3 regions of the Streptomyces sp. NPDC038135 genome follow, and region 3 is predicted to be linked to each of the others. Evidence: riboswitches for the same ligand, from Rfam matches in the RefSeq annotation. Region 3 holds a riboswitch; each other region holds the start of a gene.
The links. Region 3 has a riboswitch for cyclic di-AMP ahead of ACZ7JA_RS02815 (C40 family peptidase). Riboswitches for the same ligand answer to the same signal wherever they lie in the genome.

Region 1 (4,348 bases), 180 kb from region 3:
GGGCGAGCTGCTGGGCGGCGGTCCAGTACATGGTGGAGAACGGCGGCTCGGACACCGTGTGACCGTTGATCGCGACGGAGATCCGCAGGTCGTAGCCGCCGGGCTCGACGCCGGGAGCGGTGTCGTCCAGGTAGGGCAGCAGGGGGTGGGTGCGCTCGGGAGGCGTCACGCGGGCGTGCTCCAGCGCCTCCAGCGGAGTGATCCACGCCGACACCGAGGTGGCGAAGGACTTGCCGAGGAAGGGGCCGAGCGGGACGTACTCCCAGGCCTGGATGTCCCGCGCCGACCAGTCGTTGAGCAGGCACAGACCGAAGACGTGCTCCTGGAAGTCGCCGAGCGCGACGGGCGTGCCCAGCTCGGAGGGCACGCCGACCACGAAGCCGACCTCGGCCTCGATGTCCAGCCGTACCGAGGGCCCGAAGACCGGTGCCGGGTCGCCGGGGCCCTTGCGCTGTCCGGACGGCCGGACGACGTCCGTGCCGGAGACGACCACCGTGCCGGAGCGGCCGTGGTAACCGATCGGCAGGTGCTTCCAGTTGGGGGTCAGGGAGTCCTCCGCGTCCGGGCGGAAGATCTGGCCGACGTTCCGGGCGTGGTTCTCCGAGGCGTAGAAGTCGACGTAGTCCGCGACCTCGAAGGGCAGGTGGAGCGTCACCGACGACAGGGGGTGGAACAGCGGCTCGATCGTCGACCGGTGCGAGGGAACCGTCACCCACGCCGTCAGCGCGCGCCGCACGTCCGACCACGCTGTGCGGCCGGCCGCCAGCAGCGGGTTGAGGGTGGCCTGCGCGAGCAGGGACACGTACGGCGAACCGAGGGCGGCGGCCGCGGCGCCCGCGTCGAGGACGTGGTCACCGAGCCGGACGCCGACCCTGCGCTCCGTGCTGCCGGAGGGTGAGAACACACCGTAGGGAAGGTTGTGCGGGCCGAAGGGGTCGCCCTCGGGGACGTCGAAGGGGGGCATGGGGTGCTGCCTCACTCTCATCCGGGCCATGCATGGCGATGCGTTCCATGTGATCGCGCCACACGTTACGGCCGGGACAGGTGTCTTGGGCAGTGCCACAGGGGGTGTCCGCCCGGCACGGCCGGTATCGGTCCGGCCCGGTGAAGCACCTGGCTGCGGCCCACGGCCGACCCGGGAAACGCCTCCCGCGGGCCCCAAGTCCCGCGGGAACCTGGTGAGTCGGCGGGCCGTGCGGTCCGTATTCTCTGATCATGGCCGCACCTCCCGCATACGCCCTGATCGCCACCGACCTGGACGGCACGCTGCTGCGCGGTGACGACACCGTCTCCGAACGGTCGCTCGCCGCGCTGGAGCGGGTGGCGCGGGCCGGTGCCCGGCACCTGGTGGTGACGGGCCGGCCGGCCCCCCGGGTGCGGCCGCTCCTGGCCGCGCTCGGCTGCACGGGGCTCGCGGTGTGCGGGCAGGGGGCGCAGGTCTACGACGCCGGCACCGAACGCCTGCTGTGGTCGGTGCGGCTGGACCGGGAACTGGCCGAGACCGCGCTCGGCAAGATCGAGGCCGAGGTGGGGCAGGTCTTCGCGGCCGTCGACCAGGACGGCGTGGACGGCCTCACGCTGATCGAACCGGGTTACCTGATGCCCCACCCGACCCTGCCCGCGGTGCGGGTCGACCGGCGCGACGACCTGTGGCGCGAGCCCATCAGCAAGGTGCTGCTGCGCCATCACACGCTGTCGGACGACGAGTTGGCGGCGACCGCGCGGGCGGCGGTGGGGTCGCTGGCCACGGTCACCATGTCCGGGCCGGGCACGGTGGAGCTCCAGCCGTGCGGCGTCACCAAGGCGACCGGGCTCGCGCTGGCCGCCGGCCGTCTCGGGATCCCCGCCGAACGGGCCCTGGCCTTCGGCGACATGCCCAACGACATCCCCATGTTCGCCTGGGCGGGCCGCGGGGTCGCCATGGCGAACGCCCACCCCGAACTCAAGGCGGTCGCGGACGAGGTCACGGCGTCGAACGAGGACGACGGCGTCGCCGTCGTCCTCGAAGGACTGTTCCCGGCCGGCTGACCGGGACGCGGGCAGCGGCCCGCGGCGGGCGCCGGTCAGGTGGCGCCGCGCCGCGGTGCCGGTCAGTAGGCGCCGTTGACGTTGTCGATCGACCCGTAGCGGGCGGCCGCGTAGTTGCAGGCGGCGGTGATGTTCGCGACCGGGTCGTAGGGGTCGAACGCCGTTCCGGCCACGTGGTAGGTGTTGAAGGTCGGGTCGATCACCTGGAGCAGGCCCTTGGACGGGATGCCCTTGGCCGCGTTGGAGTCCCACAGGTTGATGGCGCGCGGGTTGCCCGAGGACTCGCGCATGATGTTGCGGTGGATGCCGTTGTAGGTGCCCGGGATGTGCTTCTCCGCCATGATCGCGAGGGACTCGCGGATCCAGCCGTCGAGGTTGTTCGGGTACCCGGCGAGGGTGGTGCCGGCCGAGCCGGCGGAGTCGGCCGCGAAGGCGCTGGTGGCGCCGACGACCGGAAGGGCGAGCACGGCGGCGCCGGTGCCGAGGACCGCGAGCTTGCGGGCGAGGCGGTTCGTGCGGACGCGGCGGGGCTGAGCGGCTGCAGGCATGGCCAAGTTCCTCTCCGTCGCCTGCGAGGTGAGCTGTCGGGTTCGGGCGGGGAGGTGCCCGGCCGTGCCGCCCGAGGCGGCACGGCTTCACCCCTTGCCGTTCCGGTGACGACACGTGTCGTCCGGTCCGGCGAACTTACCTGGGTCCCCCGCTCCTGCCGTACGAATGAGTTCGTCGATGGGTGGTGCCGGGCGGCGGCAGGATTCGGCGTTCCGCTCGACTGGCCGGGAACGTATGCGAGAGCACATGTCCGGAACAAGTGTCGGATTCACGTAAAGACCAAGTTGACCTTGTTCTGTTCCGTTTTGGGTACTTGATCCTTTGCGACTGCCAATGCTCAACTCGCTGATGTGGCGCGGAAAAACGGGTGGTGGCCGGGCGTGGCGGGCCGGCCGGGGCGCGTGACCCAATTCACGAAATAGCAAAGTATTCCAAATCAGACATGGGGGATTTGGGCTCGAGGGCAGGCGAGTGGGGAACGCTCCGCGGGATGCCTTGTGGCCGATTTCCTGCGCGTCACGAAAGGCGTATTAATGCGCCTAATGTCCGTATTATCGGGTGGTCGGCACTGCGCCGATCATGGTCCGATGCCGTCCGTGCCGGACCGGTGGCCGCCCTCGGTGATCGAAACAGGACCGGATACGCTGACTTGAGTGAGGGCAGCGACCTATCGACAAACCGCGTAATCGCCAGCAGACACCAGCAGACAGGAGACCCCTCGTGACCGTCGTCGGGCCGTTCGGGCTGAGCGTGCGGGACCAGGCTCTGGAAGCCGATGTCCAGGCCGGATTGACGGCTGTCGAGGAAGGCTTGCTCGAGGCCACCAAGAGCGAGGTCCCGTTCATCACGGAGGCCGCGCAGCACCTCGTCCGGGCCGGCGGGAAGCGGTTCCGGCCGCTCCTCGTGATGCTCGCGGCGCAGTTCGGGGACCCGTACGCCCCCGGTGTGGTGCCGTCGGCCGTGGTCGTGGAGCTGACCCACCTGGCCACGCTGTACCACGACGACGTCATGGACGAGGCGTCCGTGCGGCGCGGGGTGGACAGCGCCAACACGCGCTGGGGCAACTCCGTCGCCGTCCTGACCGGTGACTTCCTCTTCGCCCGCGCCTCCCAGATCCTCGCCGACCTCGGACCCGAGGCGGTCCGGGTCCAGGCCCTCGCGTTCGAGCGGCTGGTCACCGGGCAGATCCTGGAGACCGCGGGCCCCTCGGACGGCCGCGACCCGGTCGACCACTACCTGGACGTGCTGGGCGGCAAGACCGGCTCCCTGGTGGCGGTCTCCTGCCGGTTCGGCGCGATGATGTCCGGCGCCGACGAGACGGTCGTCGACGTGCTCACCCAGTACGGCGAGCGGCTCGGGGTCGCCTTCCAGCTCGCCGACGACGTCCTGGACATCGCCTCCGACTCGCACGAGTCCGGCAAGACCCCGGGGACCGACCTGCGCGAGGGCATCCCGACGCTGCCCGTGCTCCGGTTGCGCGAGCGCGCCGCCCGGCTGGGCCTGCCCGAGGACGTCGCGCTGTGCGAGCTGCTCGACTCCGACCTCGGGGACGACGCCCGGCTCGAGGAGGCGCTGACCGCGCTGCGCGCGCACCCCGCGCTGGAGCAGGCGCGCCGCGACACCGTGCGCTACGCCGAGGAGGCGCGCGCCGCGCTGGCCCCGCTGCCGGAGTGCGACTCCAAGGCGGCGCTGCTCGAACTGTGCGACGCGGTGGTGCACCGGGCCGGCTGAGGCCCCTGACGCCGGCCGAGGGCGGTATCTCCCGCGTGAC
Region 2 (4,348 bases), on a different contig from region 3:
AGTGAAGCGGTGGACGTCCTTGGCGGACAGACGTGGGTACGGCGCGAAGAAGCGGTAGTACTTCGACTCGTCCGAGACCTGCTCGTAGAAGCTGACCAGGCGGTCGGCGTCGTCAGCGGTGATGGGCCTGATGCGCGCGGTGCCCCCGTCGCGCAGCACCACGTCCGCCTCCCAGTGAGCGGGGTACTCGTGCCGGTCCTGCCGGTCCGCCGGGCTCTGCATGGGCCCCAGGGTACGGCTCGCGTACGACGGCGTCGCGAGGCAGTCTGTGGAGGACGACAGGCCGGATCGAGGCCGCGATCCGGTGGCGCGCCGCGGCGGTGCACCGCACCGCTCGGGGCACGCTTCACGATATGGGAAACTGGTCTAGACAACCTGAACACCGAAGGGCAGCAACACATGGCTGAGCGCCGCGTCAACGTCGGCTGGGCCGAGGGCCTCCACGCCCGCCCCGCCTCCATCTTCGTCCGAGCCGCCACGGCCACAGGCGTCCCGGTGACGATCGCCAAGGCCGGGGGCAACCCCGTCAACGCGGCCTCCATGCTGGCCGTCCTGGGCCTGGGCGCCCAGGGCGGCGAGGAGATCGTCCTCGCCTCCGACGCCGAGGGCGCGGACGTCGCCCTGGACCGTCTGGCCAAGCTGGTCGCCGAGGGCCTCGAGGAACTGCCCGAGACGGTCTGAGCACCGGTCACGGGAAACACCGGAGCCGTGCCGCCCTTTTCCGGGCGGCACGGCTCCGCCGTTTCTCCGGAAATCCAGGCGCGCGGGAAATCGGGCAGCGGAAATACCGCGCCACGGAATTCCCCCCTCTTTGTATACGGTGCCCGTGTTAATGCCGCCGGCCCGACATGTTTACGGCATGTTGCGAAGTCCTCACACGGTCCGGGCGGCCCTCGCCACCGGAAAAGCGCAATCGGTGCGCGGCCGTAGCGCGCTCGGTGTGCAGCGCCGTGAGCGCACGCGCGCGTTCGCCGTCGCCGCGCGCCACCGCGTCCACGATCGCGCCGTGCTCGGTCCAGGAGTCCACCGGGCTCGGCGGGGCCGCCACCGCGTACATCCAGGCGATCTTGTGCCGGAGCTGGGTCAGCATCGACGTCAGCGAGGGACTGCCGCAGGCCTGGGCGAGTGTCTCGTGGAACCAGCCCCCCAGCGCGCGCAGATCCTCGCTGCCGCCCCGCCGGGCCCGCTCCTGCCCCAGCCTGACCAGGCCGCGCAGCACCTTCAGATGGGCCTCGGTGCGCCGCTGGGCGGCCCGGAAGGCGCCGAGCGGCTCCAGGAGCACGCGCATCTCCAGCAGGTCGGCGGCCTCCTGCTCGGTCGGTTCGGCCACGCACGCGCCCGCGTGCCGCCGGGTCACCACGAAGCCCTCGGCCTCCAGGGTGCGCAGGGCCTCGCGGACGGGGACGCGCGAGACGCCGTAGCGGCGGGCCAGGACTTCCTCGGTGAGCCGGCCGCCGCGCTCGTGGACGCCTGCGACGATGTCGTCCCGGATCGCCGTGCACACCGAATGCGCCGGAATACGCATGACCGACCTCCGCCTTAATCCCCGTGAAACGCCGACGATGGACGCGTTGACTCGTGACTCTATTCCAAGGGAGCGGAATCTCCGACGGCGGGCCGGAATCCATGAATATTTTTTGGCCGGACAGCGGCGAACACCGCCGGGAACGGCGAAAGCCCCGGCTCGGTGAGCCGGGGCTTTCGGATGTCCGTGCGCGAGGCGTCAGACGTGCACGCCGTGCTGGCGGAGGTAGGCGACGGGGTCGACGTCCGAGCCGTACTCGGGCGTCGTACGGGCCTCGAAGTGGAGGTGCGGGCCGGTGACGTTGCCCGTCGCGCCCGACAGGCCGATCTGCTGGCCCGGGGTCACCTTCTGGCCCACCGTGACGCCGATGGAGGACAGGTGGCCGTACTGGGTGTACATGCCGTCGGCCATCCGGATCACGATCTGGTTGCCGTACGCCCCGCCCCAGCCGGTGGAGACGACGGTGCCGGCGCCGACCGCGTGCACGGAGGTGCCGCTGGCGGCGTGGAAGTCGATGCCCGTGTGCGAGCCGGACGACCACAGCGAGCTGCTGGCCTGGTACGCCGTCGAGACGTACGAGTGCACGATCGGGGCGACGAAGGCGTTCAGGCGCTTGCGCTCGGCCTCACGGGCGGCGCGCGCCGCGGCCTCGCGTTCCTTCTTCGCCTCGGCGGCGGCCGCCTTGACGGCGGCCTCCTCGGCCGCCTGCCGCTCGGCGGCCTGCGTCTGGGCGGCGGCCTGCTCGTCGATCTGCTCGGCGACCTGGTCGCTCACGCTGATCACCGGCGTGAGGCCGGTCTGCTCGACGGGCTTCTCCACGGCGAACGCCGGGGCGGCCGCGAGGCTGCCGATGACGCCGGTGGTGGTGAGGGCTGCGACACCCGCCGCCTGAGCGGTGGTGCGCTTGACGCGGCCGGGCTTGCGGTGCTTCCCGGAGGCGCACATGAACGCCATGAAGTGGCTGGTCCTTTCCTTCCCTCTCGCCTACCGGGTTAGCTGACGGGTTCGGAGCAGGAAGGTCTCCTACGGACTCCCTCGCTCGCGCGCGGGCGTCCGATTCACCCCAGGGACTGCGATGGGTCCCCGGCTCCCCTGGCTCGCGCCGTACGGGGACTCGGCGATGACTGTCCGGTGCCGCGGGCGCGGCGCACTGCCTGACGGACAGCCCGGATGACGCTAAGCGGCCCGGTCTCCGGCGCCCAAACGGATCCGGGCTTTTGTAGCGCATCCCACAGGGCAGACAGGCAACCTCCGCCTCAATTCGGACATCTGGACAAGGGCGCCCCACCGGTTTCGCGAAGGACCGCGCACACGATGGGGACCTGACGGCCCGTCGGCCGCGAGGTCCCCATGCGCGCGTGGCGCCGTCCGGCCGCTACTCGGCGGCGACCACGGTGACTTCGCCGATGCCGAGCGCCTGCACCGGCTCCTTGATCTGCGCCGCGTCACCGACCAGGACCGTCACCAGACCGTCCACCGGGAAGGCGCTGACGACCGCCGCGGTGGCCTCGACCGTGCCGGTGGCCGCGAGCCGCTGATACAGCGTCGCCTGGAAGTCGTCGGGCAGGTGCTGCTCGACCTGGTCGGCCAGGGTGCTCGCGACGGCCGCCGCGGTCTCGTACTTCAGCGGCGCCACCCCGACCAGGTTCTGCACGGCGACGTCCCGCTCGGCGTCGGTCAGGCCCTCGGCGGCGAGGGTGCGCAGCACCTTCCACAGGTCGTCGAGCGCCGGACCGGTGTTCGGGGTGTCCACGGAGCCGCTGATGGCGAGCATCGCGGCGCCGGTGCCGTCCGGAGCGGACCGCAGGACCTGCCCGAAGGCGCGCACGCCGTAGGTGTAACCCTTCTCCTCGCGCAGCACGCGGTCCAGGCGGGAGGTGAGCGTGCCGCCGAGGCAGTAGGTGCCGAGCACCTGGGCGGGCCAGACCCGGTCGTGCCGGTCGGGGCCGATCCGGCCGATGAGCAGCTGGGTCTGGACGGCGCCGGGGCGGTCGATGATGACGACACGGCCGGTGTCGTCGGCGGTCACCGGCGGCACCGGGCGCGGCTCGCCGGGGGTACCGGACCAGGCGCCCAGGGTGTCGGCGAGCAGGGCGTCCAGATCGGTGCCGGTGAGGTCGCCGACCACGACCGCGGTCGCCGTCGCGGGACGCACATGACGGTCGTAGAAGGCGCGGACCGCGGCCGCGTCGATCTTCTCGACCGTCTCCTCGGTGCCCTGGCGCGGGCGCGACATGCGCGCGGTGGCCGGGAACAGCTCCTTGGAGAGCTCCTTGGCGGCGCGCCGGGAGGGGTTGGCCAGTTCGTGCGGGATCTCGTCCAGCCGGTTGCGCACCAGCCGCTCGACCTCGCTCTCCGCGAAGGCGGGGGCGCGCAGGGCGTCGGCGAGCAGGCCGAGGCCCTTGGCCAGCCGGGAGGCCGGCACCTCGAGGCTGAGCCGGACGCCCGGGTGGTCGGCGTGCGCGTCGAGCGTGGCGCCTGCCCGCTCCAGCTCCGCGGCGTAGTCCTCGGCCGAGTGCTTGTCGGTGCCCTCGGAGAAGGCCCGCGCCATGATCGTGGCGACGCCGTCCAGGCCGGTCGGCTCGGCGTCCAGGGGCGCGTCGAGCAGCACCTCCACGGCGACGACCTGCTGGCCGGGGCGGTGGCAGCGCAGCACGGTCAGCCCGTTGTCCAGCGTGCCGCGCTCGGGGGCCGGGAACGCCCAGGGCCTGGCCTCGCCCGGCTGCGGCTGGGGGTGGAAGTCCATCGGGGCGAGCTCGCTCACTTGGCCGTCTCCTCGTTGTCGTGTCGGCCCTCGACGGTCGCTTCGGCCTCCGGGTCCTC
Region 3 (4,348 bases):
CGGCCCGCACCTGCACTTCGAGGTCCGGCCGGCCGGCGGGGCGGCCATAGACCCACTGCCGTGGCTGCGCAGCCACGGGCTGGACCCGAACTGAGCCTCGAAGCAACCGGAGAATGACGTGAGCCCCGCCCGGCCGGCGGGGCTCCTGTCGTCCGGGGCTGCCCGACGGGTCGCCTAGAGCTTCTCGACGGGCGCGTACCGCAGCAGCAGCCGCTTCGGCTTGGTGTCGCCGAAGTCGATCGTCGCCTCCGCGTTGCCGCCGGTGCCCTTGACCCCGACGACCGTGCCGAGACCGAACTGGTCGTGCGTGACCCGGTCCCCCACGGCCAGGGCGACCACGGGCTTCTCGGCCGAGCGCCGGGTGGCGAACCCGGACGCGCCCGACGCCGCGGAACGGGAGCGGGAGGAGGACAGCGACGCGGCGACCCCGCCAGCGGGTCCGGAGGACATCGGCGCCGCCCCTCCGGTCCGCTTCCACTCCAGGTGGGCGGTCGGGATCTCCTCCAGGAAGCGGGAGGGCGGGTTGTACGACGGCTGGCCCCAGGCGCTGCGCATCGCCGACCGGGTGAGGTAGAGCCGCTCCCGCGCGCGGGTGATGCCCACGTACGCCAGGCGCCGCTCCTCCTCCAGTTCCTTGGTCTGGCCGAGGGCGCGCATGTGCGGGAAGACGCCGTCCTCCATGCCGGTCAGGAAGACGACCGGGAACTCCAGGCCCTTGGCGGTGTGCAGGGTCATCAGGGTGATGACGCCGTCGCCGTCCTCCTCGTCCGGGATCTGGTCCGAGTCGGCGACCAGCGCGACCTGCTCCAGGAAGTCGGCGAGCGTGCCCGCCTCGCCCTCCGCGCGCTCCTGCTCGAACTCCAGCGCCACCGCCGCGAGTTCCTGGAGGTTCTCGATGCGGGTCTCGTCCTGCGGGTCGGTGGAGTTCTGCAACTCGGCCAGGTAACCGGTGCGTTCGAGTATGGCCTCCAGCACGGTGGCCGGTCCGGCGCCGGACTCCACGACGGTCCGCAAATCCTCCATCAGCGTGTTGAACCGCTTGACCGCGTTGGTGGAGCGCGCGGCCATGCCATAGGCCTCGTCCACGCGCTTGAGCGCCTGCGGGAAGCTGATCTTCTCGCGCTGGGAGAGGGCGTCGATCATCGCCTCGGCCCGGTCGCCGATGCCGCGCTTGGGCACGTTGAGGATGCGGCGCAGCGGCACCGAGTCCTCGGGGTTGGCGAGGACACGCAGGTAGGCGAGGACGTCCCGGACCTCCTTGCGCTCGTAGAAGCGGACGCCGCCGACGACCTTGTACGGCAGGCCGACGCGGATGAAGATCTCTTCGAAGACACGGGACTGCGCGTTGGTGCGGTAGAAGACGGCGACGTCCCCGGCCTTCGCCTCGCCCGCGTCGGTGAGGCGGTCTATCTCCTCGGCGACGAACTGGGCCTCGTCGTGCTCGGTGTCGGCGACGTAGCCGGTGATCCGCGCGCCCTGGCCGGCGTTGGTCCACAGGTTCTTCGGGCGGCGGGACTCGTTGCGTTCGATGACCGCGTTGGCGGCGGACAGGATGGTCTGCGTGGAGCGGTAGTTCTGCTCCAGCAGGATCGTCGTCGCGTTCGGGTAGTCCTCCTCGAACTGGAGGATGTTGCGGATCGTCGCGCCGCGGAAGGCGTAGATCGACTGGTCCGCGTCACCCACCACGCACAGTTCGGCGGGCGGCAGGTCCGACTCGCCGGGCGGCACGTCCTCGTCGTGCTGCCCGGTGCCCACCAGCTCCCGGACCAGGGCGTACTGGGCGTGGTTGGTGTCCTGGTACTCGTCGACCATGACGTGCCGGAAGCGGCGGCGGTAGTGCTCCGCGACGTCCGGGAAGGCGCGCAGCAGGTTGACCGTCGTCATGATCAGGTCGTCGAAGTCCAGCGCGTTCGCCTCGCGCAGCCGCGACTGGTAGAGCGCGTACGCCTGGGCGAGGGTCTTCTCGAAGCCGTCGGTGGCCTGGGCGGCGAAGTCCTCCTCGTCGATCAGCTCGTTCTTGAGGTTGCTGATCTTGGCGCTGAAGGACTTCGGCGGGTAGCGCTTGGGGTCGAGATCGAGGTCGCGGCAGACCAGGGCCATCAGGCGCTTGGAGTCGGCCGCGTCGTAGATCGAGAAGGACGACGTGAAGCCGAGTCTCTTGGACTCGCGGCGCAGGATGCGCACGCACGCGCTGTGGAAGGTCATCACCCACATCGCGCCGGCGCGCGGGCCGACGAGCTGCTCGACCCGCTCCTTCATCTCGCCCGCGGCCTTGTTGGTGAAGGTGATCGCGAGGATCTGGCCGGGGTGCACGTTCCGCGCGGCGAGCAGGTGGGCGATGCGGTGGGTGAGCACGCGGGTCTTGCCCGAGCCTGCGCCGGCCACGATGAGCAGCGGAGAGCCGGCGTGGACCACCGCGGCGCGCTGGTTGTCGTTCAGCCCCCGGAGCAGCGCGTCCGGGTCGGTCACGGGACGCGGGGCGCCGTCGCGGTAGTGCGCGTCCCGGTCCGGCGGCACGTCGAACTTCCCGCCGAACAGATCGTCCGGAAGGGGCTCCGGAGCGTGATCGTCCTCGGGCGGCGGCGGGGGCTCCTCCGCGTGCCCACGAGGGGCCTGGAGGTCCGCCAGGAAGCTGTCGTCAAAGAGGCTGCTCATCGCTCTACGAGTCTAGGGGGCCGCACCGACAACCGGTCCCGGCACCGGAAAACCGGCGGCCGTGAGGTCGGCGACAGGACCCGCGTCGAGCGCGCCGGCCGGCGTGCCGCGGACCCGGCCGGACTCCTCACCCTGCGAGATCGCCTTGTCACGCCTGTATGAAACCGGCCCCGGGTCACGGAAATGTATCGGACATATGGCACAGCAACCTTCACAGGAGTCACACGAGTTGGCTAGGTTTCCGTCAGGCCGCACGACCCCTACCGGCGAACCTCGCCGGGCCGCGCGGCCTCCGCCGAGTCCGGTGCGCCCTTCACGGCGGCCGGAGCCGGGGACCCACCGATCCTGGGGTGAATCGGCCGACTCCCGCCCGGGAAGACGCCGTAGGGCAACCCTTCCGAACCACCCGCCCGAACCCGACAGCTAACCCGGTAGGCGGCACGTTGGAAGGAGTCGCCAGCCTTGGCGTCGCACCGCAAGCCGGGTCCCCCGGGGACCCGCGGGACGGGCATCCGCACCCCCGTCCTGGCCACCGCCGCCCTCACCTCCGTGGCCGTCCTGTCCCAGACGGCCGCGTCCGCCTCGACCTCCGCCCCCTCCGCGGGCGACGGCAGGCCGAGCCTGGAGGAGGTCGAGAAGAAGATCGACGAGCTGTACCGCAGGGCGGACCCGGACGAGGAGCCCTCGGCCGTGCAGCGGGCTCGCGCCGAGGCCCCGCGCGCGGAGGCCGTCCGGCGCCCGGGACTGTTCACGAAGGCCCGCGAGGGGCTGGCTCCGTTCGCCGCCGCTCCGGAGCCGGCCGGTTCGCTCCTCGCGGAGTTCCCGGAGGACCACTTCGCCCAGAACCGGCTGATGAACCGGCTGGCCTCCCGGGTGAAGGGCGCCGCCGAGCGCAAGGCCCCCAGGGCTCACGAGGCGCCGGCGACCGCCGCACCGTACGACGTGAGGACGGCCAAGGCGGCCGTCCAGCACAAACTCGTCACCGCGCGCGGGCTGCTGATCCGGCTGACGGCTTCGGCCGCGGAACCGATGCCGGCACCGGCTCCACTCCAGGCCCCGGCCTCCACCACGGATCCGTTGGCGCTCCAGGCCCCGGCTTCGACCGCGGGTCCGATTCTCGATGCGATCCCCACTCCGGACCCGCTGCTCGATGCGACCCCGGCTCCGGACCCGCTGCTCGATGCGATCCCGGCTCCGGACCCGGCTCAGGCCTTCGCTTCGGCACCGGCCGCCGGCCCGGTCCTGGCTCCTCCGGTCCTTGCTTCTCCGGTCCCGGCCCAGGCGCCGGAGCGGACGCGGTCCGCAGCGCGGCGGCCGAGCGCCCCGCCCGTCGTACCGCACGCCCCCGTCACCAAGGCAGAGAGGGCGATCGCCTTCGCCCGTGCCCAGATCGGCAAGCCGTACGTCTCCGGCGCCAGCGGGCCCGGCTCATACGACTGCTCCGGCCTGACGCAGGCCGCCTGGAAGGCCGCCGGCGTCGCCCTGCCGCGTGCCGCGCGGGACCAGGCCGCCATGGGCACCGCCGTCCCGCTCGACGAAGCGCGCCCCGGCGACCTGGTCTTCTTCCACCACGACAGCAGCCATGTGGGCCTGTGCACGGGCGACGGGACGATGATCCACGCCCCGCGCCCCGGTGCGTACGTGCGCGAGGAGCCGGTGCACCTGGCGGGCGAGTCGGTGGTCCACCGGGTGG

Region 1: linked by a shared signal. The riboswitch ahead of ACZ7JA_RS03720 (transglycosylase SLT domain-containing protein) and the one ahead of ACZ7JA_RS02815 (C40 family peptidase) in region 3 are both predicted to bind cyclic di-AMP.
Region 2: linked by a shared signal. The riboswitch ahead of ACZ7JA_RS17045 (M23 family metallopeptidase) and the one ahead of ACZ7JA_RS02815 (C40 family peptidase) in region 3 are both predicted to bind cyclic di-AMP.

Annotation. Positions count from the first base shown of each region.
Region 1 is NZ_JBVJXS010000001.1:787,507-791,854, reverse strand. It holds gene fahA (fumarylacetoacetase) at 1-964, opposite strand, end outside; gene ACZ7JA_RS03725 (HAD family hydrolase) at 1,216-2,028, shown strand; gene ACZ7JA_RS03720 (transglycosylase SLT domain-containing protein) at 2,091-2,576, opposite strand; cyclic di-AMP (ydaO/yuaA leader) riboswitch at 2,580-2,764, opposite strand; gene ACZ7JA_RS03715 (polyprenyl synthetase family protein) at 3,298-4,308, shown strand.
Region 2 is NZ_JBVJXS010000005.1:517,868-522,215, forward strand. It holds gene ACZ7JA_RS17030 (bifunctional acetate--CoA ligase family protein/GNAT family N-acetyltransferase) at 1-222, opposite strand, end outside; gene ACZ7JA_RS17035 (HPr family phosphocarrier protein) at 400-681, shown strand; gene ACZ7JA_RS17040 (GntR family transcriptional regulator) at 830-1,525, opposite strand; gene ACZ7JA_RS17045 (M23 family metallopeptidase) at 1,724-2,479, opposite strand; cyclic di-AMP (ydaO/yuaA leader) riboswitch at 2,492-2,655, opposite strand; gene ACZ7JA_RS17050 (M16 family metallopeptidase) at 2,901-4,289, opposite strand; gene ACZ7JA_RS17055 (M16 family metallopeptidase) at 4,286-4,348, opposite strand, start outside.
Region 3 is NZ_JBVJXS010000001.1:603,768-608,115, forward strand. It holds gene ACZ7JA_RS02805 (M23 family metallopeptidase) at 1-94, shown strand, start outside; gene pcrA (DNA helicase PcrA) at 175-2,655, opposite strand; cyclic di-AMP (ydaO/yuaA leader) riboswitch at 2,939-3,109, shown strand; gene ACZ7JA_RS02815 (C40 family peptidase) at 3,118-4,348, shown strand, end outside.